DNA from 2 places in the Peribacillus frigoritolerans genome. Region 2 is predicted to be linked to the other one. Evidence: riboswitches for the same ligand, from Rfam matches in the RefSeq annotation. Region 2 holds a riboswitch; the other holds the start of a gene.
What was found. A riboswitch is a leader RNA that binds a small molecule or an ion and turns the genes downstream of it on or off. The one in region 2 is predicted to bind S-adenosylmethionine.
Positions count from the first base shown of each region.

Region 1: it holds a riboswitch for S-adenosylmethionine, as region 2 does, so the genes downstream of both, ABOA58_RS22750 (methionine ABC transporter ATP-binding protein) here and mtnK (S-methyl-5-thioribose kinase) in region 2, are expected to answer to the same signal.

Region 1 is NZ_CP158190.1:4,603,686-4,619,012, reverse strand. Features, by position in the region: gene ABOA58_RS22775 (APC family permease) at 101-1,927, shown strand; gene ABOA58_RS22770 (RhaT/GlcU family sugar-proton symporter) at 2,411-3,265, shown strand; gene ABOA58_RS22765 (SDR family oxidoreductase) at 3,281-4,066, shown strand; gene ABOA58_RS22760 (NADPH-dependent FMN reductase) at 4,135-4,680, opposite strand; gene ABOA58_RS22755 (GNAT family N-acetyltransferase) at 5,082-5,435, shown strand; SAM riboswitch class I at 5,710-5,821, shown strand; gene ABOA58_RS22750 (methionine ABC transporter ATP-binding protein) at 6,057-7,079, shown strand; gene ABOA58_RS22745 (methionine ABC transporter permease) at 7,093-7,743, shown strand; gene ABOA58_RS22740 (MetQ/NlpA family ABC transporter substrate-binding protein) at 7,765-8,637, shown strand; gene ABOA58_RS22735 (M20 family metallopeptidase) at 8,672-9,874, shown strand; gene ABOA58_RS22730 (Fur-regulated basic protein FbpA) at 10,069-10,275, shown strand; gene ABOA58_RS22725 (Fur-regulated basic protein FbpA) at 10,301-10,495, shown strand; gene ABOA58_RS22720 (dienelactone hydrolase family protein) at 10,511-11,104, opposite strand; gene ABOA58_RS22715 (SRPBCC family protein) at 11,221-11,616, opposite strand; gene ABOA58_RS22710 (undecaprenyl-diphosphatase) at 11,801-12,415, shown strand; gene fabZ (3-hydroxyacyl-ACP dehydratase FabZ) at 12,527-12,952, shown strand; gene ABOA58_RS22700 (NUDIX domain-containing protein) at 13,072-13,374, shown strand; gene ABOA58_RS22695 (TIGR00730 family Rossman fold protein) at 13,435-14,016, opposite strand; gene ABOA58_RS22690 (MazG-like family protein) at 14,114-14,434, shown strand; gene ABOA58_RS22685 (TetR/AcrR family transcriptional regulator) at 14,720-15,295, shown strand.
Region 2 is NZ_CP158190.1:3,228,151-3,243,477, forward strand. Features, by position in the region: gene ABOA58_RS15790 (pyridoxal phosphate-dependent aminotransferase) at 1-662, opposite strand, end outside; gene ABOA58_RS15795 (carbon-nitrogen family hydrolase) at 762-1,544, shown strand; SAM riboswitch class I at 1,616-1,769, shown strand; gene mtnK (S-methyl-5-thioribose kinase) at 1,848-3,050, shown strand; gene mtnA (S-methyl-5-thioribose-1-phosphate isomerase) at 3,065-4,111, shown strand; gene ABOA58_RS15810 (LCP family protein) at 4,203-5,093, opposite strand; gene ABOA58_RS15815 (S41 family peptidase) at 5,208-6,695, opposite strand; gene deoD (purine-nucleoside phosphorylase) at 6,955-7,659, opposite strand; gene ABOA58_RS15825 (YozD family protein) at 7,900-8,070, opposite strand; gene ABOA58_RS15830 (hypothetical protein) at 8,249-8,956, opposite strand; gene ABOA58_RS15835 (ATP-binding protein) at 9,107-10,873, opposite strand; gene ABOA58_RS15840 (YozE family protein) at 10,888-11,130, opposite strand; gene ABOA58_RS15845 (YokU family protein) at 11,556-11,831, opposite strand; gene ablA (lysine 2,3-aminomutase) at 11,833-13,236, opposite strand; gene ABOA58_RS15855 (sigma-54 interaction domain-containing protein) at 13,356-14,735, opposite strand; gene ablB (putative beta-lysine N-acetyltransferase) at 14,818-15,327, opposite strand, start outside.

The DNA of each region.
Region 1 (15,327 bases), 1.4 Mb from region 2:
CTATTTAGCTATGACTTGTAGGCATTTTTGTGTTTCGTCTTGTTTTTTGCTACAGCTGGGCAACATAAACTTATAAATTAACTATGGTGGTGAATTCTTGATGTTATCTTCTATAAAAAGGTTCTTGATAGGGAGACCTTTAAAGTCAAATGCACTTGGTGAACAAAAGCTTAACAAAACAAAGGCTTTGGCGATATTATCTTCTGATGCTTTGTCTTCGGTTGCATATGGACCGGAGCAAATATTGATCGTTCTGATCACGGTCGGTGCTGCAGCATTCTGGTATTCAATCCCTATCGCGATCGGGGTATTGATTCTGTTAACTGCTTTGATTTTGTCCTATAGACAAATCATTTTCGCTTATCCGCATGGCGGGGGGGCATATGTAGTTTCAAAAAACAATTTAGGTGTCAATCCAGGGCTGATAGCCGGAGGATCTTTGCTGGTCGATTATATATTAACTGTGGCTGTTAGTGTTTCTGCAGGTACGGATGCAATCACGTCCGCTTTTCCCGGCCTGCATTCATATAATGTGGTCATAGCCATCATTTTCGTGATTCTACTTACAATCCTGAACCTTCGGGGGGTTACGGAGTCGGCCTCTGTTTTGGCCTATCCGGTGTACCTATTCGTTTTAGCATTGTTCATCTTGATTGGTGTTGGAATTTACAAGATTTTGACGGGAGGAGTTTCACCGGAATTGCACGCATCAATCGGGACTCCGGTCGCGGGCATCAGTTTATTTATACTGCTAAGAGCATTTGCATCAGGAAGCTCCGCATTGACAGGAGTCGAAGCGATTTCCAATGCAATCCCGAACTTTAAAGATCCAGCCCCGAATAATGCTGCGAAAACTTTAATAGCGATGGGTTCATTGCTAGCTGTATTATTTTCGGGAATTGTATTCTTAGCCTATTATTTAAGCATTGTTCCGAGCGCAGAGGTAACGGTCGTCTCCCAGATTGCTGAAGAGATCTTTGGACGGAATTTCATGTATTTCTTCATTCAAGGTACGACTGCCTTGATCTTGATACTTGCGGCCAATACTGGCTATTCGGCTTTCCCTCTGCTTGCGGTGAACCTGGCAAAGGATAAATTCATACCAAGGGCGTTTACGATCAGAGGGGACCGATTAGGGTATTCCAATGGAATCATCATACTGGGACTTGCATCCATCATCTTGATAGTCGCATTTGAAGGACATACAGAAAATCTCATTCCGCTTTATGCGGTAGGGGTATTCATTCCATTTACGTTGTCCCAGACTGGCATGATTGTTAAATGGGTTCGCGAAAAGCCAAAAGGCTGGATGATGAAATTAACCATTAATTCAATTGGTGCCATAATTAGCTTTATCGTCACGATGATATTCTTTTTAACCAAATTTACTCAGGTTTGGCCTGTTTTGATTTTTTTACCTATCATCATTTTAATTTTTCATCGAATTAAAAAGCATTATGAAGCAGTTGGTGACCAACTAAGGATTACAACATGCGAGCCGATCTTACCAATTGAAGGAAATATCATTATTGTACCTGTGGCAGGTATAACTCATGTGGTTGAGAACTCTTTAAATTATGCAAAATCTCTATCTGCACATCAGGTCATTGCCGTTTATGTCGCTTTTGAAAGAGAAGACGAAAAGAAATTCGAAGAAAAGTGGGAAAAATGGCAGCCGGATGTCAGACTCGTTACACTGAATTCTTATTATCGAAGTATCATTCAGCCACTAACTAAATTTGTGGACACAGTTGAACATAAGGCTAGTGAATCCAATTATAAAGTTACGGTGATCATCCCCCAATTCATTCCGAAGAAGGGCTGGCACAATATACTTCATAACCAATCAAGTTTACTGATCCGCGCCTACTTACTTTATAAAAGAAATGTGGTTGTTACGACAGTGCCATATCATTTGAAGAAATAAGTTCCATATCTATAATTGGAAGCAAACCTACATAAGGTTTGTCTACAGTTTTTTTTGCTTGTACAAATTGGACGTTGATTTTCTCTCCAGGCACTCGCTTTCCGCGGGCGGTCCGGGAGCCTCCTCGGCGCACTTGCGCCTGTGGGGTCTCCCTTGGACTCGCTATTCCCGCAGGAGTCTCGTACACCCGCTCCAATCAACTATGTTTAAAATTTTAGATAGAACCCCTTTTGTCAACAAAACTGGAAGCAAACCTGCATAAGGTTTGCTTTTTTTTATAATCCAGACAGCAGTACTGCTGTGTTTACTCCAACTAACGCTCCCAATATTTATCAGCATCGGAAGCCCTTTTTGTGTTGAAAACTATTTTTGCAAAAACACTTCATAAAATTACCAAGGGTCAATTCAAATAAAGCGAACATATTAAAAAGACAAAATGAAATTTACTGCTTAGTTTTAAACTTACATATATGGGGGTTGAATATGGATATATTATTAGCTCTCTTGCCGGCAATATTCTGGGGAAGCATCGTTTTATTTAATGTGAAACTCGGGGGTGGGCCCTATAGTCAAACACTGGGTACAACGATTGGCGCATTGATTTTTTCAATAGGTGTTTATATTTTTGCCGATATTAAGTTGTCATTGCTGGTGTTTGGAGTCGGAGTTGTTTCTGGATTGTTTTGGGCCGTTGGACAAGCTAATCAGCTTAAGAGCATTGATTTAATGGGAGTATCCAAAACAATGCCGATATCTACTGGAATGCAGCTCATTTCAACGACTTTATTCGGGGTCATCGTTTTTAACGAATGGTCAACAATGAAAGCAATCATTTTAGGCGTCTTGGCATTAGTCTTCATTATTATAGGAATTGTCTTGACCTCACTGGAGGATAAAGAATCAAAAGAGGGCAAATCGGGAAACTTGAAGAAAGGAATTGTTATTCTCCTCATCTCGACATTCGGTTATTTGGTTTATGTGGTCGTGGCCCGTCTTTTTGATGTTGATGGGTGGTCAGCGTTGTTCCCTCAAGCGATAGGGATGGTGATAGGCGGTCTGTTATTGACTTTTAAACATAAACCGTTTAACAAATATACGATTCGCAATATCATTCCGGGATTGATATGGGCTGCAGGGAACATGTTTTTATTCATATCCCAGCCCCGTGTGGGAGTGGCCACTAGTTTTTCCCTTTCGCAAATGGGCATTGTCATCTCAACTCTTGGCGGGATCATCATTTTACGTGAAAAGAAAACGAAGCGCCAACTAATTGGAATCATAATCGGAATTATCTTGATCATCATAGCTGGGATTATGCTCGGAATGGCAAAAAGTTAAGTGGAGGGTGATTATATGTATACAGATTTAGAAGGTAAGGTCGTTGTTATAACCGGTTCATCCACTGGTTTAGGAAAAGCGATGGCCATTCGCTTTGCTAAGGAAAAGGCAAAGGTCGTGGTTAATTATCGCACTAAATCAGAGGAAGCGGATAGTGTAATGGAGGAAATCAAAACAAATGGCGGGGAAGCTATTGCAGTAAAAGGCGATGTCACCGTTGAAGAAGATGTGATTAACCTTGTTCAATCAGCGATAAAGAATTTCGGGAAACTCGATATATTCATCAATAATGCAGGAATTGAAAATCCGGTTCCGTCTCACGAGATGCCGTTAAGCGACTGGAATAGGGTAATCAATACCAACTTAACGGGAAATTTCTTAGGCTGCCGTGAAGCTATCAAGTATTTTGTCGAGAACGACATTAAAGGGAATGTTATAAATATGTCCAGTGTACATGAGATGATACCCTGGCCTTTATTCGTTCACTATGCGGCAAGCAAGGGCGGGGTGAAGCTGCTTACGGAAACCCTGGCTCTTGAATATGCACCAAAAGGGATCCGTGTGAACAGCATTGGTCCTGGGGCCATCGCCACACCAATAAATGCAGACAAGCTTGAAGATCCCGAAAAGAAAAAGGATCTTGAAAGCATGATTCCGATGGGGTATATCGGAAAGCCTGAAGAAATTGCTGCGGTTGCTGCATGGCTGGCATCTTCAGAGTCCAGTTATGTAACGGGTATCACTCTTTTCGCTGACGGCGGAATGACAAAATACCCAGCGTTCCAAGCTGGAAGAGGATGAATTTTGTTTTATGATGCAACAAGAATCCCAGCAGGTTTAATCCTGCTGGGATTCTTGTTTTAAAAGCATTAACGAGTATGATGATTATACCAGCTAATGAAATTATCGACGACCGTATCGATAAAATGGACAGTCGACTCATGTGTAAGTTTGCCTTCGTTATCGATTTTGTCATGCACTGCACCAACATATACTTCATTCCCGGGAAGGAGTGGGGAGGAGATGCCTATTGCGAATAAGATTTCACGCAAATGCAATTGAGCTTTAACCGTTCCTAATTGCCCCATTGACGCACCCATGATCCATGATGGTTTTCCAATCAAGACTTTATCGACACGTGATAACCAATCGATTGCATTGCCCAATACTCCTGGAATCGTACCGTTGTATTCAGGTGTTACCCACAAGACTGCATCTGCTTCGGCCACTTTACATTTAAATTCTTTTACAACTAATGGAGGGTCATTTTCAATATCTTGATCATAAAAAGGTAAATCCCGAATGTTCAAGATTTCGAGATCGAACCGATCTTGATATCTAGATTGAATATATTTGGCAAGCTTAAGGTTGTAAGACTCTTTACGGATACTTCCCACTATTGCAACAACTTTCATCTTCAATACCTCCAATGATTTTTATAATGGATAATCATGTAAATATGTTCCACTTACCTATTATAATTGGAATATAAATGAAAGGGAAAAAGGATGCTTGGGAAAAAGTTGAGTTGGAGCTGAATAAACAAAATTCCTCTCGAACATTCATACCCTGCAAAGTTAGACTCAAAAATTATATGTGCCTACCCAATCCCCATTACTAGACCTCTCCCAACAATATTGCATTTGTTTTTAATTTAATATTATGGCCATTCCTATAGGGATTAAGGCAAAATCCTTTCAGAAAAAATGAAATAAGACGCTTGTAAAAGTAAATAATGAAATATCATAAAAAGTGTAAGTAAAATGAGTTTATTTGCTTGATAACTATTTCACTAAAATAATAGGGGTGGGTAAAGTTGATCTTTCGGACCATTGATACGGACAAAGACAAAGATATTATCGTTAAATTCAGGAAAGATTCCTTTGTTGTAAGTTTTGGAACTGAAGCTGGTTTTGGAGATGAAAATACATATCTGCAACGAATGGAAGAAAGGGTCCGCAAATTTCCTGGGGGACAGGTGATCCTTGAAAATGACCAAGTACCGATTGGACAAATGGAACTTCGAATTCGGGGGTATGAAGGAACTGAGATCGGCTATGTAGATCTATTTTATCTTATTCCCGAATATCGCAGTAAAGGCCTTGGCAAGGAATTGGTTCGCTACGCAGAAAACTTTTCAGGCAATTTAATGTATCCGAATACCATTTAAGGGTTTCTCCGGATAATCAAAGGGCGATTCGTTTATATACGAATTCAGGCATGATGAAGATAAGGGAGGAAAGTCAAAAACACCTTGTATGGAGAATGAGCAAATCAATATAAAATATAATTTTTAATTATATTAATATAATTTTTAATTATATTAATATAATTAAAAATTATCAATTCACTATACTGTGAAAATATTTTAAACGGTGAAAAATATGGTTGACTTTAGAGAAATTAGAATATATAGTGAAGGACATAATTAAATATAACGTTAATTCTTATCAAGAGATGTGGAGGGACTTGGCCCTATGATACCTCGGCAGCGGGTTTTTACTTTTGTAAAAATACTGTGCTAATTCCAACGGACGAAAGTTTGAAAGATAAGAAGGAGCTTTTCTTAGATAATTAAATTAAGAGTTTACTCTTTTTTATGTCTAAAAGAGGCCTCTTCTGTCTGACGACGGAAGAGGCCTCTTTTGTTTATTCAAAATGTATATGGTTATTTGGAGAATTGGTGCAATTACTCGTGAGTTTCGAATTTAACCCTATCATTATGAAACTTTGCAAAGCTCTTCTCACTGGATAATGAATTCGTACAAATAAACAACATGGGGGAGATTGGATGATTGAGTTTCAAAATGTTAAAAAGGTTTATCAAACAAAGAAACAGACTGTCGAGGCTTTGAAGGGCATTAATTTGACAGTGGAAAAGGGGGATATATTCGGTGTAGTCGGTTATAGCGGGGCCGGAAAGAGTACGTTGATCAGGCTGGTCAACTTGCTTGAAGATCCTTCAGATGGTTCGGTGATTGTTGGGGGCAAGGATTTAATCAAATTAAGCCAGAAGGAATTACGGGTAGAAAAGAAAAAAATCGGGATGATTTTTCAGCATTTCAACTTGCTAAACTCCAAGACTGTTTTTGATAACATTGCTATGCCGCTGGTTTTATCGGGAACTCCGGCTAAGGAAATCAAAAACCGTGTAGGCGAGCTGTTGGAGTTCGTTGGCTTATCGAGCAAGGCGAAGAGTTATCCGGATCAATTATCGGGAGGTCAAAAGCAGCGGATCGGCATTGCGAGAGCTTTGGCTACGAATCCATCGATCTTATTGTGTGATGAAGCTACGTCGGCATTGGATCCACAAACAACGAGTGCCGTTCTGCAGCTCTTAAAGAAAATTAATAAAGAATACAATATTACCATTCTGCTAATCACTCATGAGATGTCTGTCATCAGGGAAATTTGCAATAAGGTAGCGGTCATGGAGGGCGGATGCGTCGTTGAACAAGGTTCGGTTTTCGAAGTGTTTGCGAAGCCGCAAACGGATATTGCAAAAAACTTCGTGAGAACGGTCATACATGACGAAATTCCACAAAGTTTCCTAAAAAGCATAGGATCCCATATCCCGATTATTTGGAAAATTAATTTTATTGGGACTACTTCGGGTACTCCTTTACTTTCAACGATCTCGAAGAAATATGACGTTCATTTAAGTGTTTTATCAGCCAATATTTCTGAAATTCAGGAAACGCCTTTCGGGAATTTGATCATCGAAGTGACAGGGAACAAAAATGAGGTGGATAAGGCTTATCAATATATTAAAGATGAGGGGATTCTCGTCCAGGAGGTGCAGATAAATGGGTAATACGCTTTGGGGAATGGAAATTACAGCAGAGCAGTTGTTGACAGCTTTCGGTGACACACTTTATATGGTAGCCATTTCATTGGTGTTTTCCGGATTGATCGGGCTTCCGCTCGGTATCCTGCTTGTCATTACAAGAAAGGGTCACATCCTGGAGAATAAATGGATTTTTAATGTATTGAACCCGATCATCAATATATTGCGGTCGGTTCCTTTCATCATCTTGCTTGTAGCAGTTATTCCGCTTACCAGAATGATTGTAGGCAGTGCGATCGGAATGAATGCGGCCATTGTTCCGCTAATCTTTTACGCGGCTCCTTATATTGCCCGGCTTGTTGAGAACTCCCTGTTGGAAGTGGACAAAGGGATCATCGAGGCCGCTCAGGCGATGGGTGCGACGACATGGCAAATCATTTATCGCTTTTTGATTCCCGAGGGACTTAGTTCGTTGATCCTAACATTTACAACAGCGACTATCGGGCTTGTTGGAGCTACGGCCATGGCAGGTGCCGTCGGGGCAGGCGGGGTCGGGGATCTAGCTTTGGCTTACGGTTATCAAAGGTTCGATACGATGACGATGGTCGTCACAGTAGCGGCGCTCGTGATCATCGTTCAATTATTGCAATCCACCGGGAATTTTATTTCAAGAAAAATCAGAAGAAGATAAAAATAACAGGAGGTAGGAGAAATGAAGAAAATCTTATTAACGATCATAGTATTGGCATTGGCCATAGTGTCTGCAGCATGCGGGAAAGAAGAAGGTGCATCAGGCGTTTCGGATGATGTGAAAACAGTGAAAGTCGGTGTCAGCAGCGGGGATACGAGAACATGGGAATACATTGTCGACATAGCGAAAGAGGAAGGGCTTAATATCGAACTGGTCACTTTCAATGATTATATCCAACCGAACCTTGCGTTAAGTGAAGGTGAAATTGATGCCAATTCATTCCAAACGGTCGCTTACTTCGATGAATTCGTTCAAGACCAAAATCTGAAATTAGAGGCCATCGGGTCGACTGTCATTGCACCTATGGGCCTTTATTCTAAAAAACATAAAGATCTTAAAAGTCTTCCGGATGGCGCTACGATTGCCGTTCCGAATGAAGCAACAAACTTTGGCCGTGCACTACTCCTTCTTCAGGAAGCTGGATTGATTACATTGAAAGAGGAATTCAATGGATCGGGTTCATTGGAAATCATTAGGGAAAATCCGAAAAACTTGAAAATCCAACCTGTTGCTGCAGGCAATACACCTCGTCTATTGGATGATGCCGATGCTTCAGCCATCAATAATAACTTTGCCGTCGAAGCAGGCCTTACTTTAAAAGATTCTTTATTCCATGAAAGTAAAACGGCGAAACCGTATATTAATATCATTGCAGTTAAAAAGGGTAATTCCGATCGTCCTGAGTTGCAGAAATTAGTGGAGCTTTATCAATCGAAAGAAGTGGAAGCGTTCATCAAAAAAACGTTTAAAGGAAACACCATTCCTGCATATGTTTCTGTAGATGAATTAGTGAATTACCAGGATGCTTGGACAAAACCAGCTAATGAAAAGTAATGGATCGATTCAAGAAAAAGGGGAGATTAAGAGTATGGCGAGAGAATTAGTGCAAAAGCAGCATCGGCAGATTATTGAAGATCACATCGACCTTCATTCCAAATTATATATCGAAACGAGTCAAGCCATTCATGCTAAACCCGAAATTGGGAATCAAGAATTCTTCGCTTCGGATACATTAACAGGAATACTTCGAAATGAAGGATTTGAAGTGACCCGCAATATAGCCGGACATGAAACAGGATTCATCGCCAAAAAAACCTCTTCAAAGAAAGGTCCCACAATTGCCTTTTTAGCCGAGTATGATGCATTGCCGGGTTTGGGTCATGCTTGCGGCCATAATATCATCGGCACAACGAGTGTTGCAGCAGGCATTTCTTTGGCACAAGTACTGGAGGAAACGGGCGGAGAGGTGATTGTTTTCGGAACACCGGCTGAAGAGGGCGGGCCGAATGGAAGTGCAAAAGGCAGCTTTGTGAAGCACGGTCTATTTGATGGGGTGGATGCGGCCATCCTTATCCATCCAGGCGGGCAAACGCGTGTCACAAGTCCATTTTTGGCAGTCGATCCCCTTGATTTTCATTTTTACGGAAAGTCAGCACATGCAGCAGCTGCACCTGAAGAAGGCGTGAATGCACTTGACGCGGTGATTCAGCTGTTCAATGGCATTAATGCTTTGCGCCAGCAGCTCCCAGCCGAGGTCAAGATTCACGGAATCATTACCAATGGCGGGGAAGCGCCTAACATCATTCCTGAATATGCTTCCGCCAGGTTTTACATTAGAGCAACAACATGGAAACTTTGCCAAGAAGTGTCCAATAAAATCCGTGCTGTTGCCGAAGGGGCAGCACTTGCCACAGGAAGTACGGTTAAAGTTGAACGTTTCCAAAATGAAGTGCTCGATTTTGTCATTAATCCAGTTCTGGATGAACTGTTAAAAGAAGAACTGGCTCAATTAGGGGAAGCAGTGGGTCCTCGAAAAGAGAGTGGCTTTGGCTCGACGGATGCGGGTAATGTAAGCCATGTAGTGCCGACAGCACATCCTTATATAAAAATTGGCCATGATGAGCTGATTGCCCATACGAATGAATTCCGCGACTGTGCCAAATCTCCTGCTGGAGACAAAGCCATCCTGACCGGGGCAAAAGCTCTTGCACTTACAGGTTATAAATTGTTTACGGATAAAGACCTGTTGGATAAAGTGAAAGCAGCATTTTATGAAGCGAAGCAAAAATAAATAAGATGCAGGAAAAAAATTGTTGACTGCGGATCTCATAGTGAGTATTATAAAAATAACAATACCGAGTAATTGAATAGGAATTATAGGTTAATTGACCGGAAAACCGGAGACTTTTCTTTCATGTAAAGAGGTGTCTCCGGTTTTTTATTGTGAATGGGCAAGTCGTAAGATTATCAAAAGGAGGATTTACCATGGGGATATTATTACGTAAAGCCATTGAGAAAAAAAGAAACTTCCTTATCAACAAGTTGATTAACAAGGGAGTTTATAAAAAGAATGACATCCATCTATTTGAATTAACCTTAACCGATTTAGAGAATGAATATATTAAAATAAGCAAAATCGAAGAGAAGGAATCCGACGATCATTCCCCCTGTCTAAGGATACATTTCATATAATATCAGAATAAAAGGAGAGGGTGAAATGAGGAAGGGCTTGGAAGAAAGGCGTAAGGAATTAATCTATAAACTTATGATCCATACTGTAAATAAGACTGTGGAACAGCTTATGAAGTTAACCTTAAAAGAATTGGAAACAGAATATAAAAAGGTTCAAAATGAATGTCATCCCCATAGTGATGCGGGTTCGATACAATGGATCCATACAAAACGGCATTAGGTTGAATGTGTAACCTCAGTGTTGCATAAAAAATTTCATCATTTTGCTAACGGCTGCTTGTGCTGATTCTACATGATATTTTGAATTGTAAGGATCACTGAATCCATGTTCTCCCTTGAATTTATGAACCTCGACATTCGTTCTTTCTAAAGCTAAAATTAACTCGTCCACATTAAATGAAGGCTCTTCTAATGGGAAAAATAGCAGTACAGGACATTGTGGCGCTAATTCTGCATAATTCCTAATACGTGAACCGTAGTAACCAACTATTCCATCGACACGCTCATCCTCACTGCACAGCCAAGCTACAGTTGCCCCTGCACTGAATCCAAGGACGAAAATCTTTTGGTATTCATCTTTTATATTCGATAATATATCCTTTATCTTATGTAAAGCACCCTTGAATCCTACGTTCTCCATAAAATGTCGATAAGCAGCATCCTCTTGGGAATAATCAAAAGGCGTCTCACGTTCTAACAAATTCGGACAAATCACATCAAAACCCTGTATTGATAATGACTCACAAAAACCCTGCATATGTTGGTTCAGTCCATAAATTTCGTGAATGACAATGATGACAGTATCGGACTTTTTCTGTATGTCCAGCATTTTTTACCTCCTTATGTGAATTTCTTCTATTATAAATACGGCCGTCTCCAGAAGGGGGACAGCAACGATTTTTTAATAAACATGGAAATGAACTAGGTTCTCTTTCAAATGAATGATTAGGTATTGTGAAGTTCTTTTCCTTCTAAAAATGCTTTTAAGTTAGCCAAACTAAGTTCATATCCGTCCATGTTAATGGATACTCTAGTGCCTTCAGATTCTGGGTATATTTCAAAAGTGAAAACGAGTTTATCCGAATCCGAGGAATAAGTAAACCTTTCGTATGGGATTATCTCTTGGATTGTAAAGCTCATTGGGATACTTTCATTCTCTTTAAGATTGTTATGTGCACTAGGCATTAATACGAAGATTGCCTTCCCTCCAACCTGGAGTTTAGGAATATTCCATTGTGAACCCGGGGCATACCATTTTGAGATGATTTCATCATTCGTAATCGCATTCCAAACCGTTTCCTGGTTTTCATGAATTAGAACTGAGTTCCTATCATTATTCATTTTACTTATCTCCTTATTTTTTCTTGGATTATATAGAAAGTTTAGGAAATATACAAGACCCCACTAAGCGTATTTAACCGAGTGACAATATTGTAAGATGGCAGCTTAAACTGTTAGGAAGAACGATGGCGATTTATTTCCTTTCTCTTTAATATGTAAGAAAAAGAGGAAGGTTGGGTATGAAATGGACTTTTTTGAGTTGAATACCAATGTATTCAGAATGATCAATGACTTAGGGAAACAGTACGATTATTTAAACCCTTCTGCCATTTTCATTGCCGAGTACATGGTATTTTTATTAGCTTTGGCAGTCATCGTAATATGGTTCACTCGAAATGAACAGAGTAGGATGATGGTTGTTTGTGGGATGATTACGTTTGTAATAGCTGAAATGATGGGGAAAATGGCAGGGAGATTGCATTCGAATAATCAGCCATTTGCCGAATTGGCCAATGTTAATAAGTTAATTGAAAAAGGAGTGGATAATTCATTTCCAAGCGACCATACAATCTTGTTTTTCTCGTTTTGTGTATCTTTTTGGCTTTTCAAAAGAGGATGGTGGTTGTTATGGATCATGCTGGCTTTCCTTGTTGGCATTTCCCGTATTTGGGTAGGCGTCCACTTTCCGGCGGATGTGCTGGCAGGAGCAATAATAAGCACCATTTCAGGATTGGCGGTTTACCTTGTTGTTCCTAAAATAAGCTTGATTCATAAATTATTGGGGGGGTATGAGAGGTATGAACAAATAGTTCTATCCCCATTAACTAAATCGAAGGAAAAAAAATCAAAGGATTTGTAAGAGAAAACAGGGTTGCTCAGGCAGCCTTTTTTTATAACACAAAAATATCCATATGGTGATACTGATGGTAAAATTAAGTGAAAGCAATCCATCGCAATGGGGGACTTAATATTGATCGATATCCAAGAAATCAAAGACATTATCAGGCATCGCTATCCATTTCTTTTAGTTGATAGAGTTTTGGAACTGGAAGAAGGAAAGAGGGCGGTGGCCATTAAAAACGTCACGGCAAATGAAGAGTTTTTTACTGGTCACTTTCCCGATTACCCAGTGATGCCAGGTGTGTTGATCGTGGAGGCATTAGCACAGGTAAGTGCTGTTGTCATGCTTACAAAAGAAGAAAATAAAGGACGGATCGGGCTTTTGGCTGGGATCGATGGATGTCGTTTTAAAAGGCAAGTAAAACCAGGGGACCAATTACGTTTAGAAGTGGAGATTACTCGCTTGAAAGGTCCTATCGGTAAAGGAACAGGAAGGGCTACTGTCGAGGGGGAAACTGTATGCGAGACAGAGCTCATTTTTGCTTTTGGTGATTGATGGTGATACCGATAAAAAAAGCTTACGGGTATGTGACAAGAATCAATAATGGAGAAACACAGGTATTGGTTTTTCAACATCCCATTATGGAAGCCGGTATACAGATACCCAAGTGAACAGTGAAGCCTCAAGAAGATGCTTACCAAGCAGTGATTAGGGAAATGAAAGAAGAAACAGGTCTGGAAAATTTTCATGTGGAGAAATTAATGGCAGAAGATTTTTGGGAGACTGTTGATGGTGCCATACATAATAGATATTTTTATCAAATAAGTGTATCGAATGTTCCTGATGAATGGGACCATCAGCCGACGGGTGGAGGAGATGAAGCGGGGCTGACATTTCATTTCTTCTGGATTTCATCCGAACATGAAGTGCAGCTTATCAAAGGGCATGGAGATTATTTAAACCGGATCTTTACCTAACCAGCGGTTTATCAAAACGGCCAAGATCATTATTGATCTTGGCCGGCTGTTTTTTAATGATCAGGTTTGTTTCTCGGTAAGGAAAGTTTTTACGGTTGGCGGTTCATATGTAATGAATTGATCAAGAAGCCCATTTGGTTCAACATCTACCAGCGCCATGGAACGGAACTTTTCATGTAGGAACTGTTCGTCGGACATATGATTGAATAAAGCGACCAAAGGATCATAATAGTGATTGATATTTAAGAGTCCGCAAGGTTTTTGATGAAGACCAAGCTGAGCCCAAGTGAAAATCTCAAAGAATTCTTCCAATGTTCCTGGCCCGCCTGGCAAGGCCATGAATCCATCTGCAAGCTCAGCCATTTTTGCTTTTCTTTCATGCATGGATTCCACGACGATCAGCTCGGTTAAGTTCTTATGTGCTATTTCCTTTTTTTCGAGGAAATCTGGCATTACGCCAATTACATTTCCGCCTGCTTCCAAGACGGAATCTGCAACTGCACCCATGATTCCTACACTTGAGCCTCCATAAACAAGGGTAATCTTACGTTTTGCCAGTTCCGCACCCAGTTTTTTAGCACCTTCTACATAGACAGCAGATGCACCTTTGCTTGATCCACAAAATACAGCTAGACTTTTCAAAATATCACATCTCCCATTTAGTAATCTTCCTTTCTTATCATACAAAATTAAAGGGGATTTGTTAAACTTGAATGATAAAAAAGAAGGGTGGATGGATATGAACGTCACTGAATTTCAACAATGGGTAAAAGATTATTATGAAGCACGGGGATGGTCAGAATTGGACATCTTCATTCGCATTGGCTTTTTGGCAGAAGAAACTGGCGAGGTTGCACGAGCCATTCGTTCCCTTGAGATTGGCAGGGATAGACCTGATGAAGTTATTGGTTCGTTTGAAGAGAACATTCAGGAGCTAACCGAAGAGTTGGGAGATGTGTTAGGAAACTTGATTGTGATTGCGAACAAGTACAATATCCCCTTGGAAGAAGTGTTCAATGCCCATAAAAAGAAACTATCTGAACGTTATAATCATGCATAAGTTTCTTCTCATTTAATAGATGAACAAGAAGTTTGCATACTTAATTTCAGTAAACCAGTGGAAGAGCTGTGACTATCAGCTCTTTTTCTTATGGGGCGAATGATAGTACGTCATACCATTTAATTCCTTAAAAAGAAATACTTTCAGCCTTTTATCCCCCTCCGTTAAAAAAAAATTCACAAAATATGGGTAGTATGCGCGATTGAGATTGGATTTTATTGGGTTTACACTTGCATTAAAGGAATGAACATTCATTCCGCACCTTGATTAAAAGGGGGGATCATTATGATCACGGCAGCAAATAAACGAGACAGTATAGTAACCAGCGCTTTAGAGCTTTTTGCAGAACGGGGGTATGATGCGACGACGATTCCGATGATTGCTGCATCGGCAGGAGTTGGAGCGGGTACCATTTATCGTTATTTCGAGAATAAGGAAGTGCTGGGCAACAAGATCTTTCAAGAGTACTTGGATATTTTCACTGAAACGGTCAAGAATGGATTTCCTCATGATGATTCAATTCGCAATCAGTTTCATCATATTTTTAAATCGATGGTTCACTTTACAACTGAGCAGGACCAAGCTCTTTATTTTATTAAAATACATAGTGGAGCCCATTTTTTAAATGAAGATAGTCATGCTAGCTTTCAAGGGCTATTGAATATATTTAAAAATTTCTTTGATTCAGGAAAAGAGAAAAAAGAAATTAAGGAGCTTCCTTCTTCAGCTTTGATTGCCATCATTTACGGAGCTTTTCTTGAGCTTGAGCGACTTGTTCGCATCGGGGAGTTAGAAGCTGACCCAAAACTTTTGGCAGATGTGGAAGAAAGCTTTTGGGATGCAGTGCGATTGCACGCTTGAGATACTTTTAACATTTAAACGGAATGAACGTT
Region 2 (15,327 bases):
ACCGGTTTTTTACCGTCGAATCCTATCGCTCCATAAGCGAAGTCGTGGACCACACAAATTGAATGCTCTTTTGCAAAAGAGACGGTCTCATCAAAGAAACTTTCAGTTGCAGAAGCACCTGTGGGATTGTTCGGATAGTTCAAGAACATCATTTTCGCTTTATCAAGTACTTCTTTATGTATGTCACTGTATTTTGGAAGGAAAACATTTTCTTCTGTCAAGGGCATGAACTCGGTCTTTGCCTGGGCTAAAACAACACCGGAAAGATAATCCGGATAGCCGGGATCCGGAACAAGGATCGTATCACCCGGATTCAATAAACACTGCGGCAGTTCGACAAGACCTGCCTTTCCCCCGAAGAGAATCGCCACTTCACTTTTCGGATCCAGCTTGACACCGTATTCACGTTCATAAAAGACGGCAGCAGCATCTTTTAAATATTGATGCCCCCGGAATGGCGAATATTTATGATTAATCGTTTTTTCAGCGGCAGACTGCAAGCTTTTTACGATATGGTCTGGTGTTGGCTGATCAGGGTTTCCCTGACCTAAATTAATGACATCATGTCCTTGCTCCGTGATGGCATTGACTTTTGCGACTAGTGAGGCAAAAAACTGCTTAGGCAGGTCCTGAAGCTGTCTGGATTTTTCGAATTGCACCATTTATACACCTTCTCTGAAATTTCTTGAAATTCTAGTCACAAATGATATATGTTTATCATAGTCTTGTAAAGCATTTTTTACATATGGGGGTTTTAAACGATGAAGTGGAAAATAGCTTGTATTCAAATGGATATAGCATTCGGGCAACCGGATATCAATTTTCAGGTTGCCAAACAATGGTTGGAAAAAGCAGCACGGTCGGAACCCGATATCGTCATTTTACCAGAGCTTTGGACAACCGGATACGACTTAAGCAGGTTAAATGAGATTGCTGATCAAGAGGCCGAAAAAACGATTGAATTTCTTAAAACACAGGCAAGGAAACACGAGATTCACATCGTAGGCGGTTCCATTGCGAAAAAAACGAGCAAGGGAATCTATAACACCATGATCATCATCGATAAACAGGGAAATCTCATAAAAGAATATGATAAGCTTCACTTATTTCAGTTAATGGATGAACATCATTTCCTGAAGCCAGGAGAAAAGGATGGTTTATTTACTCTTGATGAAAAAATATGTGCTGGTTTCATTTGTTATGACATCCGTTTCCCTGAATGGCAGCGAGCCCATACCGCTAAAGGCGCCGAAGTTCTATTCGTTACGGCTGAATGGCCAAAGCCGAGACTCGATCACTGGAGAGCCTTATTGATTAGCCGTGCCATCGAGAACCAAGCCTATGTTGTAGCCGTTAATCGCTCAGGCTCTGATGTCAATAATATATTTGCCGGTCATTCCTTGATAATTGATCCTTGGGGAAATATCATAAGTGAAGCCGGAGAAGGAAACGAACTCCTGACAGGCACCTTGGACTTCAATAGAGTTTCGGATGCACGTAACAAAATACCTGTATTCGAAGATCGCCGTCCTGATTTTTATTAATTTACCCATTGACAAACTATTTAAAAAGTTGATATTATTTTCCCGAAGATTAAAATTTCAGAAAACATTTACTCTTATCAAGAGCAGGCTGAGGGATAAAGGCCCTATGAAGCCCAGCAACCGACTGTAATACCATTGTGAAATGGGGCGGATTCACCGCCGGATTATAAAATCCACAGAGCACGGTGCTAATTCCACCAGAATTCATATTCTGGAAGATAAGAGGTCCGAAGCCAAAACTTCTGCCTCTTTCTATATGAAAGAGGCTTTTTTATTCTTATTTTGAATCCGGAGGGGAAAAGAATGACTCAAAACCATTCAAATTTTAAGAGATTGACAAACGAAACAGCTATAACCCTTGCAAAAAAACTTGGGTTGGTCAATGCGGATGCAAGTTTAACATGTAAAGAAATCGGCGATGGAAACTTAAATTATGTTTTTCATATTACAGACACAGTCACAAATAAAGGAATTATAATTAAACAAGCGGTCCCTTATGCCAAGGTACTTGGCGAAAGCTGGCCGCTGACATTGAAAAGAGCTGCGATTGAGGCGAATGCGTTGATTCATTTCAGAAGTTATTGCCCAGAATTCGTACCGCAAGTCTATTATTCTGATGAACAGCTTGCCATCACGGTCATGGAGGATTTATCGCACTTGAAAATCGTTAGAACAGGATTGATCGAAGGAGATTCATATCCATTGCTTTCTCAGCATATTGGTGAATATGTTGCGAAAACGGCATTTTATACATCCGATTATCATTTAGAACCCTCTGCGAAAAAGGAAGTGGCCCGACATTTCACGAATCCCGAACTCTGCAAAATCACTGAGGTCTTTATTTTCACGGATCCATTTTTTGAGGAACTCCCGGGAGATTTCGAGGTGGAATTGACAGATGCCGCCAAAAATATATGGAATGATAAAGAAGTGATCCTTGAGGTCGCTAAGCTGAAACAAAGCTTTGAAACCGAGCAGGAAGCCTTGCTTCATGGTGATTTACATACTGGAAGTATATTTGCAAGTGAAACTGAAACAAAGGTTATCGATCCGGAATTCGCTTTTTATGGTCCAGTTGGTTTTGACCTTGGTCAATACACCGCCAACCTTCTCTTTCAGGCAGTCACACGTAATAGCGCTGGAAAGGAAGAGATTTTCACACACCTTAATGAATTTTGGAATGCCTTTGAAGAAACTTATTCCGAATTATGGGAAGGCCAAAATAAAAGCCCATTTCGCCATGTGAAAGGTTATCTGCCTTATTTACTGACAAAATTCAAAAAAGATGCATTCGGCTTTGCCGGCTGTGAAATGATTCGGCGAACCATCGGACTTTCCCATGTTGCCGATTTGAATGTCATTGAAGATAAAGAAACAAGGATCGCTGCCAAAACGGCTACATTGGAAATTGGTGCTTTATTAATTAAAAAACGAGAAGAATTGGATGTTCCAGCTGTCATTGAAGCGTTGAAGCATCGTACACTGCCATCTTATTCAACCATTTAAAAGGAGACCTGCACATGACAAAGCTAGCACCATTACCTTATTCGGTACAATGGGCTGATTCCCATATTACATTATTAAATCAACAAGCCCTGCCTTCCATAACTGAATTTATTGAACTTCATTCTGTTGATGATGTATATGACAGCATTTTGACATTAAAAGTTCGCGGTGCCCCAGCAATTGGACTGACGGCAGCATTTGGTGTTGCACTTGGTGCCAAACAGGAAACAACCGCTGAATTAGCGGAATTCAAGAAAAATGTAGCGAGGCATATTGAAAAACTCGCCTCTTCACGGCCAACTGCTGTCAACCTTTTTTGGGCGTTAAGGAGGATGGAAAATACCCTGCAAGCTGCGCAAAGCATTTCAACTGCCAAGGAAGCACTTGTATCGGAGGCTAAAGCCATCTTTGCTGAAGATGAAGAAATGTGCAGGAAAATCGGGGAACATGGTTTATCCTTATTCACTAGAGGAGATTCCATTCTAACGCATTGCAACGCTGGGGGAATTGCCACGGCTCGGTATGGCACAGCCTTGGCTCCCTTCCACCTGGCTAAAGAAAAGGACTTTCCGCTAAAAGTGTATGCATGTGAAACAAGGCCTGTCCTGCAAGGGGCGCGTTTGACTGCTTGGGAATTGATGCAAGCGGGGGTGGATGTCACATTAATTTCTGATAATATGGCTGCCCATACGATTCACCAGAAAGGAATAAATGGAATCATCGTCGGTGCCGACAGAATTGCGGCTAATGGAGATACAGCCAATAAAATCGGGACATTGGGATTGGCCATATTAGCCAAGCACTTTGGTATCCCTTTTTACGTGGCCGCACCATCAACTACATTCGACCTTACTCTCGAGTCCGGTACTTCCATCCCGATCGAAGAACGGAATGAAGCGGAAATCACCTTTATTCAAGGTGTTAGGATTGCTCCTGAAAACGTGAAGACTTTCAATCCAGCCTTTGACGTTACACCGAATCATCTAATTACCAGCATCATTACCGAAAATGGCATCATAACACCGGATTTCATTAAAAACATCCCGCTTTTTGTTAAATGATCCAGGTTGCTTTATTGATGATAAAAAACGAGAAGGATTTCGTATCTCTCTCGTTTTTGTGATTATTCTTGCGAGGTCCACAATACAATTTTTATTTTTTGGAAAAGAACTCCTGAAGTGCCTTCTTATTTTTAGTGTAGTCTATTTCCAAAACGGCTCCGGACTGGGGATATATTTCATCATTAAAGCTTCCTTCCACTGGAACCCTTAAGGTTTCGACGGTGTCCGGTGAATGGAAGACGGCTTTTGGACCCATTTCCATTATTGTTTTCAGTCCAATATCTGTATCCAAGTACGAGAGTCCTTGTTCGATTATACTAGGAAGGGCTGCCATCCCTTCGAAGGATGAGATTTGATTTATAAACGCTGTTTTTAATTGAACCATTACTTCTTGTTGACGCTCAACCCTTCCAAAATCACTTTCATCGTCATGTCTAAAACGGACATATTTCAATATTTCCTCCCCATGTAAAACATTTTTACCGACGCTTGCTTGAATGCTCATATCATCAATGATTTCCTGGTCCACATTCACCGCTAGCCCCTCAGGTGCAAGTAAATCGACCATCTTCACGAATCCCTGAAAGTCAATTACCGCTACATGATCGACCTTGACACCAAAGTTTTCCTGTATGGTTTTCTTGAGAAGTTCCCTTCCACCATAATAATAAGCTGCATTTATTTTGTTATATCCTGATTTATTCCCGGGGATTTTCACATAACTATCACGCATAATCGAAGCCAGCTTCAGTTTTTCCTGCTCAGGAAAGTATTTTGCCAGTATAATCGCATCTGATCGAGATTTTTCCTCTCCCCTTGTATCAACACCAATTAACAGAAATGTTTTCACACTTTCCTGGTTCTCTTCTTTGGTTAGTTTTTTTTCCGTACCTGCATTTCCATTTTGTTTGGGTAAAGGGGCATAAGTGCAGCCTGCCAGAATCAAGATCAATAGATATATGAACAATACCTTTTCTTTCATTACCTCACCTCATCGGAAAATTACCCCTATTCTCTGCCTAATATTGGAATCCTATGCATTAAACGACAAAAAAAGCCTGCCAACGATAATCGCTGACAGGCTATTCGGGCAAAATCATTTATTGATTTCTTTCTTTAATACTTCTACCGCCTTTTTCACTTGTGTGTCATTCTTAAGGATTTTCTCCTGGATGACCTGCATCAATTTCACGGTAGTATCATCTTTAATGGTGCCAGTTTCTTTAATTTTTTGTTCCCTTTGGAATGCTGTGACCGCATTCGTTGTTGCTTCATCAAAGAATCCATCTACCTTACCCGGATCATGTCCCGCTTCCTTCAGCATCTCTTCAGCAGCTTTCACTTCACTCGAAGAATCAGATGCTTTCAATTCCTTATCGGGCGAAATGTACGGAAGGCTGGCATAACCAGGAAGCTTCACAGTAATATCCGGCTTGATCCCTTTTTTATGAATCCAATTGCCTTCAGGAGTCAACCATTTAGCTGCCGTATATTTGAAGTTAGATCCATCTTCAAAGTCTTCGGCAGTCTGCACTGTCCCTTTCCCAAATGACTTGACACCAATCAATGGAATGTCCGCAGATTCACTGACAGCCGCTGCAACGATTTCAGAAGCACTGGCACTTCCGTCATCAATCAACACGACTACCGGGATTTTCAGTTCTCCATCATTCTCCGATTTATAGACTTGTTTTTTCCCGCTGCGCTCCTCAACTTGAAGAACCACTTCCCCATTAGGTATGAACAGGCTTGCCATTTCTATTGCTTGATCAAGCAGTCCCCCCGGGTTTCCCCGCAAATCCAATACGAGACCCTTCATATCCTTCTTCGACATTTCTTCAAGCGCCGTTTTCAGCTCTTGGACTGTATGTTCGGAAAAACTGGTCACTTGAATCTTGGCAACTCCATCATCAAGCATTTCCGCATAAACCGTCTCAATCGGAATTGTGTCCCGTTTAATGGTGAGCTCAATCGGTTCCGACTCACCAGCTCTTGAGATGGATAGATCCACTTTCGTACCCTTCTCGCCCCTGATTTTCAGGACAGCTTCAGAAGAGCTTAGCCCTTCAACGCTTTTACCGTCCACACTTAAAATGATATCATTCGGCTTTACCCCCGCTTTTTCTGCTGGGGACCCTTTTATCGGTGAGACGACCATGATTTGTCCATCCTGCTCCTGAATCTCGGCACCGATTCCTTCAAAAGATGAAGAGATGCTTTCATGGAAACTCGATGCTTCCTTTTTATCCATGTAAGCAGAGTAGGGATCATCCAATGATTTGATCATTCCATTAATTGCGCCGTCAACCAGCTTTTCTTCATCAACCTCTTCATAATAGTTATCTTTTATCTTATCGTATGTAGTATACAGCTTTTCAAATTCCGCATGCTTATCCGGTGCTAATGACTCTACTTTTTCATCTCCAAAGGTCAAGGCTATTGTAGTAATCCCTGCAGTTAGAAATATGACTAAGAAAATCCCCATAATGAACGTAAACTTCTTTATTTTAATGAATTTCCCTGCCTCTTTTGGCTGTTCTTGATTTTCTTCTTCCACTGAAGCCTCACCACTTTCATTCTTCATGACGATATAAACGATTTCTTTCTATTTTAACAGCTTTCATGACAATCGAAAAATAATTGTTATCAAAAATAACAACTTATGACCATATGTATTTTTTTACGCCTCGCAAACGTTAAAACATAGAGAAAACTCCCTGGACTACAGGCATCTATTGACATTACAAAAATGGGGCTACCAAGGAATAACTGAGCCTGTATCCAACTGTCATTATACAGCTTCACTTATTCCTGGTCACCCGCCTGTCATTTACATCCAATTATCAGTCCTGGATAGCTGCTTCCAATGCCACTTCAACCATTTCGTTAAAGGTTGACTGGCGCTCATCCGCCGACGTTTCCTCACCGGTTAAAATGTGATCGGAAATGGTTAATACAGATAATGCTTGGCGGCCAAATTTAGCAGCAAGCGTATAAAGCGCTGCTGATTCCATTTCTATTGCAAGGATTTGGTATTTTGCCCATTTTTCCAAATCACTATTATCGTTATAAAACTGATCGGCCGTAAAAACATTACCGACCTTCAATTGCAAGCCCTTAGCTGTGCCGGCGTCATAAGCTTTTCTTAGTAATTCGAAATCCGCCGTTGGGGCAAAGTCCACCCCGCCGAAAGTCATGCGGTTCATTTGGGAATCGGTGGAAGCACTCATTGCAAGGATCACATCCCTGACTTTTACATCCTTCTGAATCGCTCCTGCAGTTCCCACACGAATCAGCTTCTGGACATTATAGCTATTCATCAATTCATTCACGTAAATCGAAATGGATGGGACACCCATGCCTGTACCTTGTACAGAAATTCGTTTCCCTTTATATGTCCCTGTATATCCAAACATGTTACGAACTTCATTATAAAGTTTAGCATCCTCTAAAAATGTTTCAGCAATATATTTTGCACGCAACGGGTCCCCAGGAAGTAAGACCGTTTCCGCAATTTCATTTTCTTTTGCACCAATATGTACGCTCATACGACTATGTCCTCCTTAACTTGTGATTGAAATGATATTCAAAAACTACTATACCATATCAACCACAAGTTAGGAAAATCGAACCTTATCCTAGAACTTGAAAAAGATAAGGAAACTGGAAGTCATGAAAAGACTTTGACACCCTTCCTTTAAACCGCAACAAAACGGCGGAGGTCCGCCGTCTTTTTTTAAGGTTAATAAAATTAAGGGATAGGAAGCTGTTAACCGTCTTATGACAGGTTACTCATCGACTTCTTCATCAATTATGCACTTTTCAAGAAGATATTCGAATGTGATGTCAGCAAGATCTTCAACTTCAGCTTCTGTTGGAAGATAGCCCCGTCTTATCAATTCTTGAAAAAAGAATTCCGCTATCTCTTCTGTATCAATAAAAACCTCAATTTCTCGCAAATCATCGCCCCCTTATTTAAAGGTCTATGAATGTGTAGAGACAAATATACCAGTAAGGCATCCCATTATGGAAAATCATTTGAAGGGCTTATATTTATCATGATCCATCCGTGTTCAATTTGAATGGAAGCTTCTATAGGGAATTTTGAAATTGCCCTTTAAAAATTCAGGATACCTTTCACTTCGTTTGCTTCTTTTTATGATCTGGATAAATTTCCTCTGCCGCCTTTTCAATTTTAGCAAGGGCGATCTTCATGATGTGACGATATTCATCATCGCCAAAATGTTCGTAGAGCTTACAATAATCATTATATAAATCCAACAGTCCATCAATCATTTCCTTTTTTTCATTTTTTGTCATTGTCATTTCTCGCTCACCTTTACCAGGGTTGTTTTGTTTAGCAATGATAGCAAGCTCATTTTTCTTTTTAGGAAGTAGCAGACCCAACTTTTTAATGATTCCATCTGCACGTTTAGCATCGGCTATCAAAGTTAGTTCTTCCTCATGCGCTTCAAGCCATTCACCATCAGAGATTCTGGATAACTCATAGATTACATCCTCCCAGGCATTTTCCTTATAGCGCCAAATTTCCGTTCGATAGCCGATAATCTTGAAATAATCCTGTTCATACCCATCCACCTGGACCAAGTCACCTAATAAATATTTATATTCAATATCGATTTGTTCTTTTTGATAAAGGATTTCACCTTCATATTCATTTATCGATTGCAATGTTTTTTCGATATAAAGACCTTCACTATAGTTCACTTCATACACATAAGCACCATCGAGAAATTTTACATCGGTTATATTCCCGACTGTCCCATACATTGTTATTACGACTGTATCGCCTAATTTAAATTTCGGCTGTTTTTTTTTGCCCATAAGAGACATCCCCCAATATGGTCCTTATCGTTTGATTAGTAAATTATATGCACAAACAAACATGGAGGTTAATGGAAAAGAGAGGGCATTTTGCTCATTTAGCTAAGTAACCGGCCCATTTATTAAACGGCACTACAACCAAAAACCGCCTCATTTAATGAGACGGTTCGTAGTGGGAATGATGAGCGTCACTTTCGTTCCTTCGTCGCGGACGCTTTCAATTTGAAATTTCCCTTTTAATTCCTCCATTATCTGAATGCACGTCGCCACACCTAATCCGTTTCCATCCGGTTTGGTGGTATAAAAGGGCATGCCGATATTTTTTAAATTCTCGGGACTGATGCCTTTCCCATCATCGCTGATCACTAATCTTACATAATGGGACTCGGAAGTATGATGCAATTCAATCTGCCCCCTTGCTTCGATGGCTTCACAAGAATTATTCAAGACATTCAAGAGAACCTGCCTTAACCGGTTCCTGTCTGAATAAACAACGACAGAGTGTGTCACTTCATTTATTAGTCTTACATGAGAACTCGGAATTGAAGGGATATAGGTATCTATTATTTCTTCAAGGAAATCCATTAAATCGATTTTCTCCCATTCCAGTTGATGCGGTTTTGCCAAATCAAGAAGTTGTGTCACGAATACATTAACCCGATCCACTTCATGAAGCATGACATCACTATATTTTTCTATTAATGTTTTATCATGATCCTGGCTCTTCAATAATTGGAAAAAGCCCTTTATTGTCGTCAGCGGGTTCCTGATTTCATGTGCGACACCGGCAGCAAGCTGGCCGACATATTTCAATTTTTCCGTACGGACGATTTCCTTCTCACGATCTTCTATCGTTTCCATCATTCTTAGAAAGGCTAGGTTCAATTTTTCCATTTCCTCGAAGCTTCTTTTATCGGAAATGATGAATTCCTTTCCTCCAATGAAATCCTCTGTCGCTTCGACAAGTTCTTGAACTGGCCGCACAAGGGTCTTTGTTAGTAAATAGACAGCCAGAATGATAGAAACAAAAACGATGCTGTAGATTGTCAAATACCGTGTTAAAAGGTCATTCAAAGGCTGAAAGACTTGTTTCTTATCTGCACCCACAACAACAAACCATTTATTCTCCGTTTTTGCAATCGTATGAACAGGCTGGATGGAATATATTTTTTCCCCGTTCTCTGCGCTGTACAATTCATCCGATAACGAAGCTTCCATCAGCTTACCTTTCGTTAATCCCATTTCTTTCAATGCAGAATCCTGCATGACTCCATGCGGGTCTTTTTTCGAAATCATGATGCCTTCTTGATTGATCATGAAAAAGTTCACTGGGTATTTATCGCTAATTTCATTAGCCTTTTTCTCCATCAGCTCCCAAAGTCCTTCCAATCGGAAAGCTGGAGATACGACACCGATCATTTTCCCTGCATTATCATAAACCGGCGCACTCAGAGCAATTATGGGTTCTGGGAAAGCACGGGTTTTATAAACGTCAGAAAGGAATTCACGACCTTCTATGGCCTCTTTGAACCATATTCTCTGCGCGAGGTTGTCCCCGATCATTTTATTGGATGTATCTGCAATGACATTGCCTTCCATATCCAAATGCAAGACACCGTAATAATATCCTTTTGCATCGATAAACTTTTTTAGTTCCTCTGACTTCTCTTCTTTTGAATGGCCAGGATTGATGATTACCGAATTTGCACTCATTAACCTCACATCACTGATCCGTTCGTTCAAATAGCTATATGTTTCATTTACAATATTCAGTGAACCTGCATTCAGGGCATTTTTTGCTTCCTTCTCAAGCAGGGACCGTTGTGATCCATAGGATATGATCCCCAATATCAGAAGAGGAACACTTGCAATAAGTAATGAATAAAGCAAAATTCGGGTTTGAAGGCTTTTAAGCATCCTTCCGATCCTCCCTATTCCTGATCTCCTAATAAGAGCCCTTCTTCTATTTGGACATACTGCTCCCATGCTTGATCGAATAGTGACATACTATCGAGATAGTATGCATTCAATTCCAAATAACTGCTCAGTTCATTATAATCAGTCGATTGTTTTGGGAAGCCATGATCCTCATAGGCATGATTGGCAAATTTAGTGATTGCATCAATTTCCTTTGGTTGTCGAAATTTCATTAAATATAAATAAAATGGTCTCATGATGTTGAGCCCCCCCTAAAATAACTATGATTTCTGCTTTAATATATCGGAAACTTTCGCTTCCGTCCACTTTTTTAAAGATGAATTTGGTCTATTCTTCCTCACTTTATAGATTTCCACGATTTTTCATCAAAAAATGCATTCATTTTCTTACGGAATTACACTTAAATATCGTACTCCCATCCTTTTAAGACGGAAAAACTTTTTTATTTATACGACTTGGTTCATGAATCGATAAAGGAATGAAGTGCTTCATTCTTGCTTAGCCCAATCTTTCAATCAAATGCACTTCAAAAACCTTATTATTTTCATTATCTGAAAAGGAAAATCCCCTTCATCTAAGATGGAAATAGTGGTTTGCACTAATTCTGTCCAAATGGGGGGATTTATTCATTCATATATGGAAATGTAAATGCATCATGCCGCTAAAAGTCAAAGTAATTACGTTTCAACAGCCTTTTCATGTTCATTAGCTCACTGTACGTCGTTTGTTTTTCAAGCTGTTTCGTATCAATTAAAAACAGTTGATTTTCGATTTCCTTCACTATTTCATCACTTTGAAAAAGAGCATCGCAGCTCTCACATCGAGATGAAGGGGTCTCCGTAATTTCAACTGCCCTCGTACCATCCGGCAGTTCCCAATACACAGTCCCATTTACTGAAGCAAGCTTCCCTTTCTCACACCAAGGACACGTCTCCATGCTATTCATCTCCCTTAGGTGTGCTCTTTTTTTGCTGTGCCTGGAATTTCTTTTCTTTTAACAAATCCCGCTTTTCACGTTGGTTTTTCAATGAAGCATGCTCTGGGTTGGTCACGTAATTTTCCCGTCGATTCATTCGCTTCAGTCCTTCAGGCACTAAATTGAATTGCTTGTCGTTCATTAAACCAGATACACCTATATCTGATTGTCTTTCTTCCATATCAGGATATACCCCTTTGAAGTAATCATCTGCAAGTCCTGGTGTATATTGCTCAGGTTCCGGATATGTGGTTATCACACCTTCAAAATTGCGCAGCACCGTTTTTGTTGGAGATTGTGAAAGGATATAATTCGGCTGCAGCGTGATTTTCCCTCCCCCTCCAGGAGCATCGACGACGAAGGTAGGTACAGCATACCCGGATGTATGGCCTCGGAGCCCCTCAATGATTTCAATGCCTTTTGAAATGGGAGCCCTGAAGTGACCGATGCCTTCCGACAGATCGCACTGATAAATATAGTAAGGGCGGACACGAATCTTAACAAGGTCATGCATCAGCTTTTTCATGATTGCGACACTGTCATTGATCCCTGCTAAAATAACTGCCTGGTTGCCCACAGGTACACCTGCATCGGCAAGCATCTCACATGCTTTCTTTGATTCCTCTGTAATTTCTATCGAGGTATTGAAATGAGTATTCAGCCAAACCGGATGATATTTTTTTAAAATGGTGCATAAATTTTCAGTGATTCTTTGAGGAAAAACAACCGGAGCCCGCGTTCCTATCCTGATTATCTCAACATGAGGAATTTCCCTTAAGTTCTTGAGGATATATTCAAGGATCGTATCATTGATCAATAATCCGTCCCCGCCTGAAATAAGGACATCCCGAACTGCCGGTGTGTCACGTATATAACCGATTGCAGCGTCCAATTGTTTTTTGGGCACGCCCATGCCAATTTGTCCTGAAAAGCGTCTTCTCGTACAATAACGGCAGTACATGGAGCACTGATTCGTCACCAAAAAAAGAACGCGATCCGGATATCTATGGGTTAGTCCCGGCACTGGGGAGTCCTCATCCTCATGAAGAGGGTCTTCCATGTCATATTTGGTTTTATGCATTTCTTCCGAGATTGGGACCGATTGCATTCTGATTGGACACCTTGGGTCATCTTTATTCATTAACGAAGCATAGTATGGGGTGATATTCAATGGAATGGTTTTTGTGGAAATCCTCACACCTTCCTCTTCATCCGGAGTCAGGTTTATCACTTTCTTCAAATCATCGACAGTTCGGATCGTATTCGTAAGCTGCCACAGCCAGTTGTTCCATTGTTCTTCGGTTACATCTTTCCATAGCTCTATATCTTTCCAATTGCGATCTGGCTTATATAAGTCAAATAACATGGTTATACCTCCTGAGTTATGATAGTAGTATTAAATGCAAGAAGGGTGCCAAAATGACCCAATAATTCGAAGGCCCATAAAAAAAACCGGACTGCAGGCTGCATCCGGATTTTTTCCATTCAAATATGCTTTTTAATTTTATATTGCAAGGTCTGCCTTGGAATCTGCAATAGCTTCGATGCCTGGAAAACGTTACCGTTCGTTTGAAGAAGGGCCTCGGTAATCAATTTTGTTTCCATTTCAATCATGGCCTCACGAAGCGGAAGTATTTTTTCAGATGGGGTGCGCTTTTTTAAAGACTGGGGCAAATCTGCAAGGTTCAAAACATCATTCTCCGTATGGTTCATCATGAATTCTACTGTATGTTTAAGCTCCCTTACATTTCCAGGCCAATGATATTCCCGAAAAAAAACCTTTGTCTGCTCATCCATGCCTTTAATGGACAATCCTAATTTACTGTTAAATATTGATATGAAATGTTCAGTAAGAAGCTCTATATCATCAATCCGCTCCCTTAGCGGAGGCAGCTCGTAGCTCAATACGTTCAATCGGTAAAATAAATCGGGCCTTAGCCTGTTATCCGATACCGCCTTTTCCGGATCTATATTCATCGCTGCCATGATCCTCACATCCACCTGTACACTCTTTGTACCTCCTATCCTCCTTATGAACCCATCTTCGAGCACACGCAGAAGCTTTGCCTGCAAGTCAATCGGCATCGATTGCAATTCATCCAAAAACAAGGTTCCACCATTGGCCAATTCAAACAGTCCCTGGCGTTCCACAGCACCAGTGTAGCTTCCTTTAGCCGTACCGAAGAGAAGCGATTCCAATAAATTTTCCGGTAAGGCCGCACAATTTTGCGCGATGAATGGTTCTTTACTGCGGCTCGAACCCTGGTGTATGCTTTGAACAAAAAGCTCTTTTCCTACACCGCTTTCCCCATAAACCAACACCGATGAGGAGGAGCGGGCAGCCTTTTTCCCTTGTGAGATCAGACCTTTAAATCCAGCATCAATAGTCAGGATTTCAATGAAAGAATATAATCCATCGGTTCCGGGCGTTTTCCTTTCAGGACTTTTGATCGTCTTGAGCGAGCTTTCCAGGTCAGCTAACCTTTCAGATAATTGCTTCAAGCTTGAATAATCCTTGGCAATCTCTATAGCGCCTATCATAAACCCATCTACATATATGGGGAGCGTCGTGTTTAACGTCTCAATGATTCGCCCATGTGCATTTACATACGATTGGCTATAGTTGTAGATTGGTTTTTCAGATTTAATGACCCGCAGCAATGTCGATGATTTGTGATTCAAAGAAGGGAAGGCTTCAAGCAACGGTTTCCCAAGCACCTCACTTCTTTTCATCCCATCATGATTGGCCGCCACTTCGTTATAAAAGATGGTCTGTCCTTTTGGATCTATCACATGAATGCCTTCATCAATGGTTTGTAATATTGCTTCCAATACTTCACTTGTATTAAAAAATTCACTTGGCAAGATATCCCTCCTCAAGACCTTCTTGCTAGATGTATATGAGGAAATGCCAAAAACTTGTCATGTACCGCCTAAAATTGAGCATTCAAGTGAAATTTTTCACCCAAAGGTTCATGTCTTCCAGTTTATCGTAAATGTAACAGTTATTGGCCAAACGTCCGCGGTACGAGTATCCATGCTGATGCAATGCAGCATTCATGCCGAATGAGAGCGACCTGGCAATCGAATAAATACAATAAATTCCATGTGAAATAAGATATTCTTCAAGCGCGGAAATCAAGTGTTTCATCAAGCCGTACTGCCGATGTTCCGGCAATGTCGCACAATCGGTGATTTCTGCGTTATGGTAAAAGGAATCAATTTCTGCTGAAGCAGCACTGACAATCCTGTCTTCATGGACATAAATATAAAAAACCGTTCCCTTTTCCATGCACTTTTTCACATATACCGGATCATTCATCGGTGTGGGATACACTTCGAAAACCTCCCCATACAATTGGGCCAGCTGAGGTGCATCGGTAACTTCCGCTTTACGGCCTTGATAGGCTGAAGGCGGATTATCTAATCCGGATTTTATCGGCAGCCTCTGTACATC